2 regions of the Streptomyces sp. NPDC051907 genome follow, and region 1 is predicted to be linked to the other one. Evidence: riboswitches for the same ligand, from Rfam matches in the RefSeq annotation. Region 1 holds a riboswitch; the other holds the start of a gene.
The links. A riboswitch is a leader RNA that binds a small molecule or an ion and turns the genes downstream of it on or off. The one in region 1 is predicted to bind cobalamin.
Positions count from the first base shown of each region.

Region 2: another riboswitch for cobalamin. It lies ahead of AB0M39_RS35460 ((2Fe-2S) ferredoxin domain-containing protein); the one in region 1 lies ahead of AB0M39_RS07305 (CoA-acylating methylmalonate-semialdehyde dehydrogenase).

Region 1 is NZ_JBFAYB010000007.1:137,094-145,746, reverse strand. It holds gene AB0M39_RS07325 (enoyl-CoA hydratase) at 1-367, opposite strand, end outside; gene mmsB (3-hydroxyisobutyrate dehydrogenase) at 364-1,287, opposite strand; gene AB0M39_RS07315 (enoyl-CoA hydratase/isomerase family protein) at 1,284-2,360, opposite strand; gene AB0M39_RS07310 (acyl-CoA dehydrogenase family protein) at 2,357-3,505, opposite strand; gene AB0M39_RS07305 (CoA-acylating methylmalonate-semialdehyde dehydrogenase) at 3,511-5,010, opposite strand; cobalamin riboswitch at 5,241-5,420, opposite strand; gene AB0M39_RS07300 (cobalamin-binding protein) at 5,487-6,407, shown strand; cobalamin riboswitch at 6,524-6,661, shown strand; gene AB0M39_RS07295 (DUF4430 domain-containing protein) at 6,803-7,288, shown strand; partial or broken gene AB0M39_RS07290 (hypothetical protein) at 7,359-8,653, opposite strand, start outside.
Region 2 is NZ_JBFAYB010000108.1:16,665-26,473, reverse strand. It holds gene AB0M39_RS35480 (DUF1996 domain-containing protein) at 1-1,456, opposite strand, end outside; gene AB0M39_RS35475 (ABC transporter ATP-binding protein) at 1,692-2,528, opposite strand; gene AB0M39_RS35470 (iron ABC transporter permease) at 2,525-3,529, opposite strand; gene AB0M39_RS35465 (ABC transporter substrate-binding protein) at 3,661-4,650, opposite strand; gene AB0M39_RS35460 ((2Fe-2S) ferredoxin domain-containing protein) at 4,696-5,088, opposite strand; cobalamin riboswitch at 5,128-5,318, opposite strand; gene AB0M39_RS35455 (GNAT family N-acetyltransferase) at 5,472-5,942, shown strand; gene AB0M39_RS35450 (FxLYD domain-containing protein) at 6,117-6,743, opposite strand; gene AB0M39_RS35445 (DUF1269 domain-containing protein) at 6,853-7,344, opposite strand; gene AB0M39_RS35440 (hypothetical protein) at 7,494-7,958, opposite strand; gene AB0M39_RS35435 (aldo/keto reductase) at 8,222-9,070, opposite strand; gene AB0M39_RS35430 (plasmid stabilization protein) at 9,129-9,452, opposite strand; gene AB0M39_RS35425 (glutamate--cysteine ligase) at 9,631-9,809, shown strand, end outside.

The sequences.
Region 1 (8,653 bases):
CGCACATCATGGCCAGTTCGCAGCCCCCGCCCAGCGCATAGCCCGAGACGGCCGCGACGGTGGGGGTGCGCAGCTGAGCGATCCGGTCCCAGGCGGTGAACCAGTCGCTCAGATACATGTCCATGTAGCCCTGCGGCTGCATCTCCTTGATGTCCGCCCCGGCGGCGAACGCCCTGTCCGAGCCGGTCAGGACGATGCAGCCGATCTCCGGGTCGCGGTCGAGTGCCTCGGTCGCGGCGACGACCTCGTTCATGACCTGGAGGTTGAGGGCGTTGAGCGCCTTCGGCCGGTTGAGGGTGATCAGCGCGGTGCGGCCCTTGCGGTCGACGAGGATCGTCTCGTACGGCTCGGTCGTCGGGTCGGTCATGCGGGTGTTCCTGTCTGGTCGGCGGGGCGGACGGACCGCTCTCTGATGGCCCGTACGATCCCGGAGAAGTCCTGCTCCGCTCCCGGCCCTTCGGCGAACGCCTCGTACAGGGCGGCGGCGCTCAGGCCGAGGGCGGCGTCCACGCCGCCCTCGCGGATCGCGTTCGCCGCGAGGCCGAGGTCCTTCGCCATCAGGGGCGCGGCGAATCCGGGCCGGTAGTCGCGGCCCGCGGGGCTGCCCGGAACCGGTCCGGGGACAGGGCAGTTGACGGTGAGCGCCCAGCACTGGCCGGAGGCGGTGGACGCCACGTCGAACAGCGCCTGATGGGAGAGGCCGAGGCTCTCCCCCAGGACGAACGCCTCGCTGACCGCGATCATGGAGATGCCGAGGATCATGTTGTTGCAGATCTTGGCCGCCTGGCCGGCGCCGGCGGACCCGCAGTGCACGGCCTTCTTGCCCATGGCCGAGAGCAACGGCTCCGCCTCGGCGAACTCGGCCTCGCCGCCTCCTGCCATGAAGGTGAGGGTGGCGGCCTCGGCGCCCATCACTCCCCCGGACACCGGTGCGTCGAGCGCCCGATGCCCGGCGGCGACGGCAGCCTCGTGAGCGGCCCGTGCGTCCGCGACGTCGATCGTGGAGCAGTCGACGAAGAGGGTTCCCGGCCGGGCGGCGGCCAGCAGCCCCTGGTCCTGGTAGAGAGCGAGGACATGGCGTCCGGCGGGCAGCATGGTGATCACCACGTCGGCGTCCTTCGCGGCGCCGGCGGCGGAGGCGGCCCGCTCCACCCCCGCGGCGGCCGCGGCCGCCAGCGAGTCGTCCACGAGGTCGTAGCCGATGACGCGGTGTCCGGCCTTGACGAGGTTGGCGGCCATCGGGCCGCCCATGTGGCCGAGGCCGACGAAGGCGATGACGCTGCTCACCAGGGCACCTCCTGGGGGGAGTCGGTGGCGGCGAGGCGGAGTTCGCGCTCGCCGAGGGATGCGAAGAAGCGGTCCACGTCGGCGTCCGTCACCTCGGCGAGGGCGGCGGGGCTCCAGCGCGGGTTCCGGTCCTTGTCGACGACCTGTGCGCGGATGCCCTCCACCAGGTCGGGGTGGGCCAGCGCGGCGCAGGACACGCGGTACTCCTGCTCCAGGACTCTCTCCAGCGGGCCGAGTCCACGGGCGCGGCGCAGGGAGGCCAGCGTCGTCTTGAGCGCGGTCGGGGACTTCGTCAGCAGCGTCTGCGCGGTCTCCTTCGCTGCCGCGTCGCCGTGCGAGGACAGTCGCTGGACGATCTCCTCGACGGTGTCCGCCGCGTAGCAGTGGTCGATCCACTCGCGTTGGGTCTCGAGCTCGCCGGGCGGGGCCTGCCCGACGTGGCGGGCGAGCACGTCGTGCACGGGGTGGTCGGCGAGGTCGGCGAGCAGGGCGGGCAGGGCGTCCGCGGGCACGCAGTGGTCGGCCAGGCCGCACAGCAGGGCGTCCGCCGCGCCGACGGGCGTGCCGGTGAGCGCCAGATGGGTACCCAGCTGTCCCGGGGCGAGCCCCAGCAGATAGGTGCCGCCGACGTCGGGGACGAACCCGATGCCGGTCTCGGGCATGGCGATCCGGGATCGCTCGGTCACGATCCGCACGGCGCCGTGGGCGGAGACCCCGACGCCGCCGCCCATGACGATGCCGTCCATGACGGCGACATAGGGCTTGCCGTAGCGGGCGATGCGGGCGTTGAGGCGGTACTCGTCGCGCCAGAAGTCGGCGGACGCCGTCGTGCCCGCTCGGGCGTCCGCGTGGATGGCCCGGATGTCGCCGCCGGCGCACAGTCCCCGCTCGCCGGCGCCGGCGAGCACCACCGTCTCGACCGCGGGGTCGCTCTCCCAGGCGTCGAGGGCGCGGGCGATCGTGCGCACCATGTCGTGGGTGAGGGCGTTGAGGGCCCCCGGCCGGTTGAGGGTGAGGTAGGCGGCGCGCCCCTCGGTGCGCAGCAGTACGGGGTCGTCGCCGGAGGCCGTCATCGGACGGCCTCCGTGAGTCCTCGGGCCACGATGACGCGCATGATCTCGTTGGTTCCTTCCAGGATCTGGTGGACCCGCAGGTCGCGGACGATCTTCTCGATGCCGTACTCGCTCAGATAGCCGTAGCCGCCGTGGAGTTGGAGGGCGCGGTCGGCGACGGAGTAGCCGGTGTCGGTGGCGAAGCGCTTGGCCATCGCGCACAGCTGGGGCGCGCCCGGGTCGCCTCGGTCCAGGGCCTCGGCGGCCTGGCGGACCAGCGCGCGGGCCGCGGCGAGCTCGGTCGCCATGTCGGCGAGCTGGAACTGGAGCGCCTGGGCGTCGAGGAGCCGGGCGCCGAACGCCTCGCGGTCCGCGAGGTAGGCGAGGCTGCGGTCCAGGGCGCTCTGGGCGCCGCCCAGGGAGCAGGCGGCGATGCCGAGCCGGCCGCCGTTGAGGCCGTTCATGGCGATGCGGAAGCCCTCGCCCTCGGCGCCGAGCCTGCGGTCGGCGGGGACTCGTACGCCGTCGAGGAGGACCTGGCGGGTGGGCTGGGCGTTCCAGCCCATCTTCTTCTCGTTCGGGCCGAAGGAGAGGCCGGGGTCGTCGCGTTCGACGACGAAGGCGGAGATGCCGCCGGGGCCGTCCTCGCCGGTGCGGGCCATCACGATGTAGACGTCGGAGGCGCCCGCGCCGGAGATGAACTGCTTCACGCCGGTGAGCACATAGGCGTCCCCGTCCCGTTCGGCGCGGGTCCGCAGTCCTGCGGCGTCCGAGCCTGCTCCGGGCTCGGTCAGGCAGTAGCTGCCCAGCGCCTCGGCGGTGCACAGGGCGGGCAGCCATCTGGCGCGCTGGGCGTCGTCGCCGTAGCGGTCGATCATCCAGGCGACCATGTTGTGGATGGACAGATAGCCTGCGATGGAGGGGCAGCCGCTGGCGAGGACCTCGAAGATCAGCACGCCGTCGGCGCGGGTGAGGCCGGAGCCGCCGTGCTCCTCGTGTACGTAGACGCCGCCGAGGCCGAAGTCCGCGGCGCGGCGCAGGACGTCGACGGGGAAGTGCTTGTCCTGGTCCCAGGACAGCGCGTTCGGGGCCAGGTGCTCCTCGGCGAAGTCGAGGGTGACCTCGGCGAGGGCGAGCTGGTCCTTGGTGAGGGTGGTCGTGGTCATCGCGCTCAGCCCATCGTCGGGATGGTGAAGCTCGCGCCTTCCTTGACCCCGGAGGGCCAGCGGGAGGTCACGGTCTTGGTGCGGGTGTAGAAGCGGATGGCGTCGGGGCCGTGCTGGTTGAGGTCGCCGAAGCCGGAGCGCTTCCAGCCGCCGAAGGTGTGGTAGGCGACGGGGACCGGGATGGGCACGTTGACGCCGACCATGCCGGTGTTCACCCGGCGGGTGAAGTCGCGGGCGGTGTCGCCGTCCCGGGTGAAGATCGCGACCCCGTTGCCGTACGGGTGCTCGCTCGGCAGGCGCAGGGCCTCCTCGTAGTCGGCGGCGCGGACGACCGAGAGCACGGGTCCGAAGATCTCCTCGCGGTAGATCCGCATGGCGGGCGACACCCGGTCGAAGAGCGAGGCGCCGGCGAAGAAGCCGTTCTCGTGGCCGGGGAGCGCGAAGCCGCGGCCGTCGACGACGAGTTCGGCGCCTTCGCCTACGCCGATGTCCACATAGCGGCGGACGCGGTCGAGGGCGTCACGGCTGACGAGCGGGCCGAAGTCCGCGTCCGGGTCGTCGGAGCGTCCGATACGGAGTGTGCCGACGCGTTCCTTGAGCTTGGCGACGAGCGCGTCGGCGGTCTCCTCTCCCACGGGCACGGCGACGGAGATCGCCATGCAGCGCTCGCCGGCCGAGCCGTACCCGGCGCCGACGAGCGCGTCCACGGCCTGGTCGAGGTCGGCGTCCGGCATGACGATCATGTGGTTCTTGGCGCCGCCGAAGCACTGCGCGCGCTTGCCGTGCGCGGCGGCGGTGGCGTAGATGTGCGCCGCGATCGGGGTGGATCCCACGAATCCGACGGCTTGGATCCGGGGGTCCTCCAGCAGGACGTCGACGGACTCCTTGGCGCCGTTGACGACGTTCAGCACGCCGGGGGGCAGCCCGGCCTCCAGGAACAGCTCGGCGAGCCGCAGCGGCACCGAGGGGGCGCGCTCGGACGGCTTGAGGACGAAGGCGTTCCCGCAGGCCAGCGCGGGCGCCATCTTCCACAGCGGGATCATCGCCGGGAAGTTGAACGGGGTGATCCCCGCGACCACGCCGAGCGGGCCGCGCAGCGAGTGCACATCGATGCCGGTGCCGGCGTTGTCGGTGAACTCCCCCTTGAGCAGGTGCGGAATGCCGGCGGCGAACTCGACGACCTCCAGCCCGCGTTGGAGGTCGCCGTGCGCGTCGGCGACCGTCTTGCCGTGCTCGGCGGAGAGCATTCGCGCCAGCTCGTCGCGCTCGCCCTCGACGAGCTGGAGGAACCGGAGCAGGACGCGGGCGCGGCGCTGCGGGTTCCACCCGGCCCACTCCGGCTGGGCGCCGGCGGCGTCGGCGATCGCGGCGCGGGTCTCGTCCCGGCCGGCCAGCGGCACGTGGGCCTGGACCGAGCCGGTGTTGGGGTCGTACACGTCGGAGAAGAGCCCCGAGGCGCCGGCGGTGTGCTTGCCGCCGATGAAATGTGTCAGTTCGCGGACCATGGAAGCCTGCTCTCGTCAGGGGAGATCCGGGGATGGCACGGCGGGCCGCACGACGGCACCGGTCGGGTGCGCCGTGGAGGGCGAGCCGTGGGACGCGAAGGCGGGAAGCCGTCGAAGAGCTACAGCCGGGACATGACGTGCGCGACGTTCATGACGTGGGCGTGCTTCGCCGGATCACCAGGGCCATGGGTACGGACCGGTGCCATGCGTGTCTGCTCCATCCTCGTGGACAACACGGAACACCCCACGGCCGGTATCCTGACTCCCGGATCAGCGCATGCTCTCCGGCCTTCCCGACAGAGGTGCTCTGTCAGTGGCCTTGTCTGGCGGAGAACGCACTCCCCGGTCACAGTGGCGGGACCGCGCCGGATTCACACCGGCTTCCCTGCACCGCGGGCTTGGTTCACGACGATATAGTTGGACGTCCTAGTAAGTCCACCCCCGCCACTCGACCGGGACGGGCATAGGGTCGGTGCATGCGCATCGTCTCGCTGCTCCCGGCCGCCACGGACATCGTCGCCGAGCTCGGGCTGGCGGGGCAGCTCGTGGGCCGGACCCACGAGTGCGACTGGCCGCCACAAGCCGTCGCGGGCGTGCCGGTCGTCACCTCCGCGGAGTTCTCGTCGGACACGCTGAGCAGCCGTGAGATCTCCGACGCGGTGGGCGGCGCCAGGCACTCGGGCTCGTCGCTCTACGCGCTCGACACCGAGGCGCTGGCCTCCCTCGCGCCCGACGTGGTCCTCACCCAGGACCTGTGCGATGTGTGCGCCGTGTCGTACGCGGGGGTCTCCCAGGCCGTACGCGTCCTTCATGGGCGGACACGGGTGCTCAGCCTGGAGCCGAGGACCCTGGACGACGTGCTCGACTGCCTGACGCGCGTGGGGCGGCTGCTGGACGTGGAGCGCGTCGCCCTGCGGCGCCGCGCGGAGCTGACGGCCCGGCTGGCTGCGGTTCGCGACCGCACGGCGGGACTCGCGCAGCCCCGGGTGGCGGCCATCGAGTGGCTGGATCCGCTCTGGCCCGCCGGCCACTGGGTCCCCGAGCAGATCTCCTGCGCCGGCGGACAGCCGCTGCTGGCCGCGCCGGGCGAGCACACCAAGCCGATGAAGTGGGAGGACGTCGTCGCGGCCCGGCCCGACGTCCTGCTCGTCCTGCCGTGCGGCTTCAGTCCGGAGCGGACGCTCCAGGAGCGGGAGCTGCTGACCCGTCTGCCGGGCTGGGAGGAGCTTCCGGCCGTACGAAGCGGAGAGGTCTGGGTGCTCGACGGGCCGGCCTACTTCAACCGTCCGGGGCCGCGCGTGGTCCGAGGCGTGGAGGTGCTGGCCCACGTCCTGCACTCCGAGCAACTGGGCACCGCGGTCGCACCCGGCGAGGCCCGGAGACTGGCCGACGCCTGACCGCGCTCGACATGCCTGTTGCGGTCCGCTCACGGCCGGCTGTGAAGGAATTCGTCAGGACCTCGGGGGAATCTGTGGCCAGGCGCCGCTGCCGCACCCTACGATGCCTCTGCTTCGGCCAAGTACCCGAGCACACAACCGAATTGCATGCACAGCTGGGGGAAGCCGGTGGGAATCCGGCGCTGACCTGCAACCGTGTGCGGCGCCGCGAAGCGCCGCGAGTCGGAGCACCCGGTGTGCGCGCGGCATCGCTTCCCACTGTCATGGTCCGCAGCGCGAAGCCCGGAGTCCCGGTGCGCCGGCCCCTGCCCGCCTCCCTCCCCGGGGAGCCGGCCGGAGCACGGCGCAGACGGGAGGGAGGGAGTCGTCGGCGGGACCTCTCCAGGAAGGCACTCATGCGCCAGCTCCTCGTTCGCTCCGTCGTCGCCACCGCGGCGGCCGGCCTCCTGTCCACCACCGCACCGGCGGTCGCCCACGCGAAGACCGCGCCCCGCTCCAACGCGCCGATCAAGGTGACCCTCAGCGTCCAAGGGCCCGACGGTCTGCTGTTCAAGGGCAGGATCAAGACGAAGGGCCACGACGTCACCACGGCCGCCGGCGGCACGCACAAGTGCGACGGCACGAACGGCGGGGCCAACCCCTCGAAGGCGCCGACGCCGACCGCGGCCCTCGACGACGCGGCCCGCAAGAGACACTTCACCTGGGACGGCGCCTGGTACGCCTCGTTCGACGACTTCTCGGTCGACACCATCAAGGACGTCAGCGGCGGCGGCGTCGCCTACTGGAACATATCCGTCAACGGCACTCCGACGCCCGTCGGCGGCTGCCAGTTCAAGCTGAAGGCCGGCGACCAGGTGGCGTTCACCTGGACGACGTTCTGACCCGTCGGGCCACGCGCACGGCCGTGGGTCCGCGAAGGAGCGCCTCCGCGGACCCACGGCCGCCGGCCGGTCAGCTGCCGTACGTCAGGGCGATCGTGTCGCCCACGTTGATCACCCTGGCGCGGTCGGCCGCGGTGGGAACGGAGCCGTCGACGCTGGCCTTCCACGTCGAACCGCCGCTGTTCGCCGTGCCGTTGACGGCCGTGACGACGCCCGTGCCGGAGGACGGAGTCACGCTCGTGACGCACCCGGACGGGGTCGCGGCGCCGGTCGCCGCCGTCAGGACGTCGCCCAGGGTGGTCGTGGCGCCCGTCGGCGTGAAGGACACCGAGCAGACCTTGAGGGCACCGGATCCGTCGTCGACGGTCAGCGCCAGCTTGGCGGCGGTCCCCGCGGTGAAGCCGCTCTGGGCGACCCACTTCGTCTCGCCCGCGGCGAGAGGAGTCGGCGGGGCGGCGGTGAAGCCGCCGCCCGCCACCGCGCGCAGGCCGTCGATGGACGCGTAGGCGTTGGGCACGGTGTCGCTCGGCAGGTACTTGAACCCGCCGCCCGGCTTGAACTGCTGGGCGATGAGGAAGTCGAGCGGCGTCTTGCCGGCGGCGGTGAGGAAGTCGCCCGTCTGGGGGTTGATCCCACACGCGTTCAGCCCGGAGACAGCCCATCCGTTGGAGTTGGTGTTCGGCCCGAACATGGCGTTGAAGGCGCCCGACCCGACGACCAGCTTGCTCTTGAGGAGGCCTTGGCCTGGACGATGTCGGGGTCGCTCGCGGGCACCCCGGACACGCACAGGGCGGCCATGGAGGCGCCGGTCATGTCGATGTCGCTCGCCGCGGCGAGCTGGGACGGGTTGCCCTCGGCCTTGCCGAAGTTCCAGCCGCCGTCGTTGTGCTGGTTGGCGCGGATGCGTGTGACCACCTTGGCGAGCAGAGCCTGGGGCACCCGCTGGGCGCCCGCCTGCGTCTTCGCCCCGCCGAGCGCGAGGGCCGCGAAGACGGTGCCGTTGTAGTTCGCCGAGGATCCGAAGTAGCCCGCCTCGGCGCTCTGCCAGTAGCCGTAGACGTCGGCGATCAGGTTGCGGCCGGCCGAGATCCTGGCCGGGTCGAGGCCGGCCGCGTAGGCGTTGAGCGTGGCGCGCTCGTAGTCCGTGACGACAGGCGAGCCGGACGGCCAGCCCGGCGCCGACAGGTGCGATCTATAGATCTTCCGGGCGTTCTTGGAGGCGTCCCCGCCGGGCGTCACGTCCGCTGCGGCCGTGCCGGCCGCGGCGAAGGCGCTGAACGCCCACTCGTTCGACAGGCCCGAGCCGGCGTAGGAGCCGTCCGCGGCCTGGAGGGACTTGAGGTAGGCGACGCCGTTCGTCTTCGA
Region 2 (9,809 bases), on a different contig from region 1:
GGTTGTCGTCGAAGACGTTGATGAAGTCGCCGTGGTCGGTGACCGGCTTGTGCAGCTGCTCGGGGAAGGAGTCGACCGCGAACACCGCGGGGGATTCTCCGTCGAAGACCGGCCGCGGCACGTCGTAGACGATCCGCTGCACGAGCTGCGGGATGGCCTGGAAGCCTTCGGCGCAGCGGCCGTTCTGGTCGGCGAACGCCACGTGCGTACGGTGGTTGGCGCTGTCCGCGTTCTTGCCGTCCCAGCAGCTCTGGAACTTGAAGCTGCGGACCACCTTGCTGCCCTCGGGACAGATCGGGTACTTGTCCTTCAGCTGGCGGTTCTCGAAGCCGGTGCAGCTCCACGACGCGTTGGCGTTGGCGTTGCCGTTGACGAACGCCTTGGCGTCGCCGGTGATGATCCGCAGGAAGCGGGGCATCACGGTGACCTTGCCGACCGGGCTGCCCACGAAGTTCAGCGTGACCTCGGCGGGCGTCTGGATCTCGCCGACGTTCTTGTCCTTGCCGCCGCCGTCAGCGTTGGCGTCGGCCTCGTTCTGGCCGTTCTGCACACGCAGAACGGGCCAGTAGTAGGTCGACTTGTCGCCCTGGTTACGGCACGTGGTCTGACCGTTGGCGAGGTCGTCGTCGCTCGCGAACGCGTCGTTGGCCTGGTTGCCCACGTAGTCGTGCATATGGTGCGCGCCGTTGCTCACACCGGGCGCGACGATCACGTTGTCCGGGTTGAACTTGCCGTTCTCGTTCACACCGCAGTCGGTGGAGAAGACGCCTCGGGAGGCCTCGGCGAGCTGCTGGGGGTTGGCGACGTTGGGCTGGACGGACTGGATGTCGACGAAGTCGGACGCCTCGGGGCCGTTCTGCGCCTGGCCTCCGCTGCCGTTGCCCTGGCCGTCGCCCTGACCCTGCTCCTGGCCCTGCTGCCCCTGGCCCTGCTGCCCCTGGCCCTGCTCCTGGTCCTTGCCGTCACCGGCGCCGTTCGCGTCCGCGTCGTCCGCCTGCAGAATGCACGCCGCCATCGACTCCACGCCCTTGGGGCGCTCGCCGGCCACCTTGCCGATGGCTACGGCGATACGGTCGAGGCTCGCCGCGCGCTTGTCCTTCAGCGGATCGAGGACGGCGTTCTGGGCGAGCTGAGCGTCCCGCTCCATCCGCTCCTTGTCGTCGACGAACTGCTGGTACGCCTCGGTGATCTGGGTGTCCAGCGTGGCGAGTTCGCGGTCGACCTCGACCCTGGCCGCTTCGGGCACTTCGGGCAGCCCGTTCGCGACCTCGGGGCACTTGATCGTGGACGCGGCGGGGCCGGTGCTCCGCGTCTGGTTCTGCTCGCCGCCCCACCCTTCGCCGGCGGTGGCGGTGGTGTTGACCGCGATGAGGCCACCCCCGCCAAGGATCAACGCGATCGAGGCGACGACAACTCTTCTGCCGCTCTTGGGTCGTCTACGTGCTGTATGTCTCAACGGAGCTCCTATGCTTCGTTGCCGGTCGGCCGTGAGCGTGCGCCGGCTGAGAGGGGGCGGCAGCGCTGCGGAGCTACATACGGAGGAGGCGGGCGGAGCGTTCAAAGCGATCTGGAATTCGTAGAAACCTCCAGTCGCCGGGGGCGCCTGACGCTGTGTCGAGCCACAGCCCGCAGCGGCGGCGGGGCGTTCCCAGGGCGTACGGCCGCCAGCTCCGGCGGTCAGTTCCCGCAGGTCACGCCAGGAGACCTCCCCTCGGCCGCTCCTCGCGCACCCGGTCGAGGCCGGGCAGCACGGTGACATGCGGGAGCCCGGTGACCGGGTGCTCGCTCACGTCCGCCTCGACGCGGTAGACCTCGGCGAGGAGCGTGGCGGTGAGGACCTCCGCGGGCGTTCCGACGGCGACCACGCGGCCGGCCTCCATCACGCAGATCCGGTCGCAGAAGGACGCGGCGAGGTTGAGGTCGTGCAGCGCGATGACGGCGGTGACGCCGAGCCCGCGCACCAGCCGGAGGGCGTCGAGCTGATGGCGCAGGTCCAGGTGGTTGGTCGGCTCGTCCAGCACCATCGTCCCGGTGCGCTGCGCGAGGGCGCGGGCGATGAGAACCCGCTGCTTCTCCCCGCCGGAGAGGCGGTCGAAGGGCGCGTCCGCCAGCGCGGCGACGTCGAGCTCCTCGAGCGCGCCCACGATGATGCCGCGGTCCTCGGCGTCGTCGCCCGCGAAGGCGCGCTTGTGCGGGGTGCGGCCCATGGCCACCACGTCGTACACGGTGAGCTCGAAGTCCCCGGCCGTCTCCTGCAGTACGGCGGCGAGCCGCTGCGCGAGGCGCTTGCCGGGCATCCGCCAGACGTCCTCGCCGTCCAGCGCCACCCTGCCGGAGGTGGGGCGCAGCGCCCGGTAGAAGGTACGCAACAGGGTGGACTTGCCCGCGCCGTTGGGGCCGGCGAGTCCCACCACCTCGCCGGGCGCCACGTGCAGGGAGACCTGGTCCACCAGGGTCCGGCCGTTCACGACGACGGACACGTCCTCGACGTCGAGCGCGCCGGGCTTGGCTATCGGGGTGTCCGTCATCGGGCCGCCTTCCGTCGCATCAGCCAGAGGAAGAACGGGCCGCCGACCAGGGCGGTGAGGATGCCGACGGGTATCTCCTCCGGGCTGATGAGGGTGCGGGCCGCCAGGTCGGCGGCGATCAGGAACGCCGCGCCGAGCAGCGCGGCGGCGGGCAGGGCGCGGCGGTGGTCGGCGCCCACGAGCAGCCGCACCACGTGCGGCATGATCAGGCCGACGAACCCGATCTGGCCGCTGACCGCGACGATCGTGCCGATCATCAGGGCGACGAGCGTGAACAGCGCGGCGCGGAAGCGGTGGACGTCCAGGCCGAGGGCCGCGGCGGCCTCCTCCCCCGCCAGCAGCAGGTTGAGCGAGCGGCAGACGCCGAGCAGGACCGCCGTGCCGAGCAGGACCGCGCCCACGGGGATCCACACCAGCGTCCAGGTGGTGCCGGCCAGTCCGCCGAGCATCCAGCGCAGCGCCGACTGGGTCTTGTGCGGGTCGTTGGAGGTGACGACCAGCAGGCTGGCGACCGCCGAGAGGACCTCGGCCATGGCCACGCCCGCGAGGACGAGCCGCACGGTGGTCATCCTGCCGCCGGAGCGGGCCAGGAAGTAGACGGCGATCAGCGCGGTCAGCGCGCCGAGGAACGCGGCCACGGGCAGGGAGAAGATCCCGAACAGGGTCACATGGAAGACGAGGACCAGCACCGCGCCCACCGACGCGCCGGACGACACCCCGAGCAGCATGGGGTCGGCCAGCGGGTTGCGGACGAGAGCCTGGAGCGCCATCCCGGACACCGACAGGCCCGCGCCGACCACGCCGGCCAGCAGGACCCGGGGCAGCCGGACGTCGAGGACGATCGTCTCGCGGACCGGCGTCCAGGTCGGCTCGGCCAGCGACGGATGCACCTGGTGCAGCAGGATGCTCCAGACCTGGCCGGCCGGCACGTTGATCGAGCCGATCGCGATGCCCGCGGTCGCCGCCGCCGCTACCAGGGCCCCGAGCAGCGCCAGGACCAGAGGATAGGGAACGGCGGTGCGCCGGACCGCGACCGCCCCGGCTCCGGCCGGGCCGCCCGCCGCCTTGGCGGGCCCGGCCGCCTCCGTCGCATCGGCCGGGCCGGCCGCCTCGGTCGTCTCGGTCGCCTCCGTCACTGGAAGCGGTCCGGGTGGATCTGGCGGGCCAGCGACTCCACGGCGGCCGGCACCCGGACGCCGAGCACGGTGGAGGAGAGCGGCAGCACGGCGAACCGCTTGTTCTTGATCGCGGGCACGTCCTTCAGCGCCGGGTTGGCGAGCAGGAACTTCTTCTTGTCCTCGACGGGCTGGTCGCCGTAGTCGTAGATGACGATGACTTCGGGAGCCCGCTCGGCCACCTGCTCGAACGACACGTCGCCGAACGTCTTGTCCACGTCCGCGAACAGGTTCACACCGCCCGCTCGCTTGATCATCTCGTTGCCGATGCCCGCGCCGCCCGCGGTGAACGCGGTCTTGTCGCCGCTGTCGTAGACGAAGAGCTTGGTCGGAGCGACGCCGGCGAGCTTGCCGTCGACCCCCTTGAGGACGGTGTTGAGCTTCTTCACCTGCTGCTCGGCCCGCTCCGGCACGCCGAAGATCTTGGCGACGGTGCGGATCTCCTCGTCCATCTTGGCCATCGTCACGGGCTTGGAGCACTCCTCGATATTGAGGTGGGTGTCGACCCCGGCGTCGGTGAACGCCTTGCGGCCGCGTCCCTCCTTCTCGTCGAAGGTGCTGGAGAACCCGCCGTAGACGAAGTCCGGCTCGGCGGCCAGCAGCGTCTCGAAGGAGGGGTACTCCTTCGCGAGCACCTTGATCCCGCCGTAGGCTGCCTGGTACTCCGGCAGGATCTTGTCGTCGAGATAGCCCGTGCCCACCATCGACTTCTCCAGCCCGAGCGCCAGCATGATCTCGGTCGCGTGCTGGTTCAGCGACACCGCCCGCTGCGGAGGACGCTTATAGGTGGTCTTCACATCGCAGTTGGTCACCGTGAGCGGAAAGCCCTTGGCGGCGGAGCCCGCCGACCCGGTGTCCTTCCGGGCGCCGCCGTCGCCTCCGCAGCCGACGGTCAGCAGAGCCGCGGCTATCGCCGACAGCACGAACTTGGGGTACTTGCCCGTCATGTGATGGGTCCTCTCACCGGAGTCGTCGCAGGGTGGATCGGTGGGTCATCGCGTGTCGTCGGGGGAGGGCACGGACCGTGCGCGGCCCGGCGGGGTGAAGACGTACAGGTCGAGCACGTCCGGCAGCGGGGCGACGCCGGGGCCGCCCGCTCTCACCCAGTCGACGACGTCCTCGGTCGCGGCGGGGTCGTTGACCAGGCCGAGCCAGACCGGCCGGGCGCCGGCGGCACGTCCCGCGGCGGAGGGCTGTACGACGATCACGTTCGCCTGGTCGCACACGTCGAGGCACTCGCAGACGCGGACGGGCGCTTGAGTGCGCAGACGGGCGGTCTGCTCCGCGTGATCGACGCCGGTCACCTTGGAACTGCCGCAGCAGCAGTCCCGGCATACGACGACCCGGCACGGCGCCGGCTCGCCTGACAGTCCCCCGATGGGCATGCCGACAAGTCCTCCCCTCTGGGGAAATCCGCCCCAGACACTTCGAGGAGGCGACCGCGTGAGTTTCCTGGCTCTCGGGTCGAAGCTCGTCCCGACCTTCCCACCCGTACCCGGGCAGTGGTCTGTTCGGGATCCGCTCGCCGATCACAGTGGCGGGACCGCGCCGGATTCACACCGGCTTCCTCGATCCGCCGTCGCCTTTTCGCGGGACATCATCGCAGACGGGAACGGCATGTCGTACCGCGCGTTCGGACGTACGAGGGGCGGGCGCGAGCGGCGCGCGCCTCCCCGGGGCCGACGCCGAGCAAGGCGGCCCGCTCCGACGCGGTCGCTCGGACACGGCCGCTCGGAAATCCGCTTGACCGCCCTTCTATGGTTCCCGCATGACGACCACGCTCCGCCTGGAGAAGATCACCCCGAAGAACTTCGACGCCGCGATCGGCATACGAGTCCGGCCGGACCAGGAGCACTTGGTCGCGCCGGTCGTGAAGTCCCTCGCCGAGGCGTACGTACACCCGGAGGCAGCCTGGCCCCGTCTGATCCTCGACGGCGACCGGCCCGTCGGCTTCCTCATGGCCTTCCTCGACATCGACTTCGCCGACGACGGCACGGGCGCCGACATCCGCTCGGGCCTGTGGCGCCTCAACATCGCGGCCGGCGAGCAGGGCAAGGGGTACGGCCGCTTCGCGGTCGAGTCCGTGGCCGCCGAGATCCGCCGCCGCGGCGGCGACCGCCTGACGGCCACCTGGGAGCCGGGCGAGAGCGGCCCCGAGCGCTTCTATCTCGGGCTGGGGTTCCGGCTGACGGGCGAGAAGAGCGGGGGCGAGACGGTGGGCGAGCTGGAGTTGGGCTAGGCCCCCGGCCTAGTGAGCCGATGCCCTGCTCCTCGCCGAGATCGCACGCGGCACGACGGCGGGGCGGCTGGACGGCACGACGGCTGGCGGGCTGGAGGGCGGGAGGGCGGGCACCGCCGAAGGGCCCGCTGCCGGATGTGTCGCCTGGTACGGGCCGACGCTCACCGCCCGCGTTCAGTACCGCTGAGCCTTGGCGATCTTCGCCGTAAGCGCCAGGTCGGCGGGCTTCCGGCTGATGGCGAGGGGCCGAGCCCGCTCGCCCGGCTCGAGGTCCTCCGCGCCGACGATCCTCGTCTCCACCGCCTTGCCGTCGGCGTCGACGAAGTCCACCTGCACGGCGTACGACGCCTGCTCGTCGGTGCTGTTGGCGATGTTGACGACGACCGCCTGCAGACCGCCGGTCTCGGCTCTGGGCCTCCCCGTCAGCGAGACGTCGGAGGTCGCGTTGCCCTTTCCCTCCACGTTCTTCAGCTGGGCGGCGGCCGCCTCGTTCGCACGGGTCAGCTCAGCCGAGACCGACGCCTCGAAGGAGGAGGCGGCAGCGGAGGCGGACGAGGCCGCGGCGCGGGCCGACTCGAGGGCGGACTCGGCGGCGGAGGCCATGGCCGAGGGCGGCGTGCCCGAGAACGCGGACGTGTCGGGGGGCGTCGGGCGGGGGCTGAACGTCGTCGCGCCCTCCGTGTCGCCGCTGTCGGTGCTGCACGACGACAGCGCGGCCACGCTCGACGCGACGACGACGCACGTCAGGGCGACCGTCGCCAGCCGTCGCCTGCCGGGCCGGCCCTTCGCGCATGCGGTCATCTGGACTGTCCTCTCCCAGCTGGCGACCGAGGGACGCTCCCTCCGGTGGCGCCCATGACGAACGGCCGTGCCCCGTGCACCCTGCGCAGGGCGGGGTCGGCCCCGGGCTCTACTGGTCGCCGGCGAGCTGCTCGGCGAGTTCCTTCTCGTCCTCGTCCGCCATAGACGTCTTGAGGACGGTTCCGCCATAGGGCTGCATCGCCGCGGCGAACTTCTCGTCGACGATGTCCGTAGCCATGATCACGACGGCGGCCGAGCCGGGCTTGAGAAGGGACTGGACCTTCTCCCGGAACGACTTGTCGACGCCCATCTGGCTCACCTTGCCGATGATCCCGCCGACCGCGGCGCCCACCACGCCGATCCCGGGCATCAGGATGAGCATGCCGAAGACCATGCCCCACAGGGCGCCCGCCGTGGCCGACACGGCCACCTTCTCGCTCTTGCGGGGTGTGTCGACGTGCGTCTCGCCCTCCTGGTCCACCGAGACCAAGGCGAGCCCGGTGAGCTTGAGCACGGAGTCCTTCTCCAGCTGCTGGACCGTCTTGAAGGCCTTGTTCGCGGTTGGAGGCTCGTCGTAGCCGATGACGATGAGTTCGGACATCCTGATCTCCTTGGTCACCAGATTGGCAATACGAACCTTATGTCCAATTCGGCGATCAGGCAGAAGATGCGCGGGCGCGCCGCGACCCCGCGGCGCGCACACCGACGAGGCCGGGCCCGTGCGGGCCCGGCCTCTCAGAAGCAGGCGGATCAGTGGTTGGTGCCCGACGCCCAGACCGCGCGGCTGCCGTCGTAGATCACCACGTTGCCGTCGTCCTGGATGGCCAGGCGCGAACCGGGGCGACCTGCGGTGTTCGAAGCCCACACCGCGCGGTTGGAGCGGGTGTAGACGACGAAGTTGCCGTCCGTCTGGAAGCGGGCCGTCCAGCCCTGGCCGACGGTGTTGGAGGCCCAGCGGGCCCGGTTGAACTCGTCGTAGATGACGAGGTTGCCGTCGGACTGCATGACGAGCCGGGCCGTGTCGGAGCTGACCGACTGGTTGTGGCTCAGGGTGAACGGCGCATAGCGCACCTGGGTCGCCTGCTCCCCAGGTATGGCCGTCTTCCCCGAGGCGGCCGGACGTGCATGGTCTGAGGGTGCCGCGTGCGCCTGGCCGACGAGCATCAGGCTGGCGAGCACGGCGGTTGCGAGAAGCGCGGTAGCTCTCTTCCCCACGAGCGAACTCCTTGAGTCAGGTAGTTCAACCATCGGCGCCCCGATCGGGATGCCGTCCCCGGACTCTGGCGCCCGGGCGGCGCCGGAAGCGTCCGCTCCGGCCCGCCATGACGTGTTCGTGTCACTCTTTGACCTGAAATTGTAGGCACCAACTATTTAGGGCCAATTGCGCGCGCCGAAGCTGGCCGACTTCCTCCCCGAGCGGGCGTCACGCCTGCTCGGGGACGCTCGGGGGAAGGGAGTCACGCCTGCTCGGGGAGGGGTTATGCCTGCTCGGACGGCTGGTCGAGGCGGTCGAGGCGGTCGCGCTGGGCCGGCGTCAGGCGCAGGTCCGCCGCGGCGACGTTCTCCTCGAGGTGGGCGATCCGGGCGGTGCCCGGGATCGGGAGGACGACCGGCGAGCGGCCGAGCAGCCAGGCGAGCGAGACCTGCGTGGGCGTCGCGCCGGTCTCGGCCGCGACGGCGGCGACCTCGGCCTGCGCGCCCGACTCCCCCGCCACGATCGGCCGCCACGGCAGGAACGCGATGCCCGCCTCCTCGCAGGCCTCGAGCACGGGCTCGTACGCGCGGTCGAGCAGGCTGTAGCGGTTCTGCACGCTCACGACGTCGACGATCCTCCGCGCCTGCTCCAGTTCGGTCACGGTGACCTCGGAGAGCCCGACCCGGCCGACCTTTCCCTCGGTCTGCAGCTCCCGCAGCGTGCCGAGCTGGTCGGCGAGGGGCGTCTCGGGATCGATCCGGTGCAGCTGGAGCAGCTCGATCCGCTCGACGCGCAGACGACGGAGAGCGTGCTCGACCTGGTCGCGCAGCACGGCGGGCCGGCCGTCCAGTCCCCACTCGCCGGTGGAGGCCGAGCGGGCGACGCCGATCTTCGTGGTGATGAGCAGGTCGTCCGGGTAGGGGTGGAGCGCCTCGGCGAGAAGCTCTTCGTTGGCGCCCCCGCCGTACAGGTGGGCGGTGTCGATGAGCGTGACGCCCAGCTCGACGGCCCGCCGGGCGACCGCGAGGGAGGCCTCGCGCTCGGGGCCGGGCTCGGTGGGCAGTCGCATGGCTCCGAACCCGAGCCGCCGTACGCGCAGATCCCCGCCTATGAGAAAGGTGGTCGCTGTCATCGGTGTGTCCGCATCCCCTCAGTCAAGAGGCAACGCTAACAGCGCGGTCGGCCCCTTCTCAGCGGCCCAACGACTTCTTCAGCTCGGCCTTGTTCATCGACGAGCGGCCGTGGATGTCGCGACGCTGCGCCTCCGCGTACAGCTGGTCGTACGTCGGCCCCTGAGCACCGCTGTGCGAACGCCGGCCGCCGCGCTTCGACGACGACATCTCCTGGGTCGAGGACTTGCCGGCGGTGCGCGACTCGCCGGAGCGTGCGCGCTCCTTGTTCACGGTGCGGGCGGCGATCTCCTTCGCGCGCTTCGTGCTCTCTCCACGCTCTTCGGCGCTCTCCTTGATGTGCTCGTACTGACGCTCCCGCTTCGGACTCGAACCGCGAGGCATGACGACTCCTTTCCGTACGTCTGGTTCTCACCCTGTGCCGTGCGTCGCGGCGCCGCAATCGCAGGCTGAGGCTCTCCTCGGCCTGCGGGTGCCCGGGAGGCGGGGACTCACTCGTCGCGGACCTCGCTCCCGCGTGGTCTGCTGGAACGGCAGCCGGTCCGGCAGAAAGGCGGAGGTCGTGCGCAGCGTGGGCGTGGAGGAGGAGTTGCTCCTGGTGGACGCGGAGACCGGCGAGCCCGAGGCGGTGTCGGCGGCGGTGCTGGCCGTGGCGTCCCGGGAGGCCGACGGGGAGGACGAGGTCTTCGAGGCGGAGCTGCACCGCGAGCAGTTGGAGTTCGCCACCCGGCCGCAGGTCGC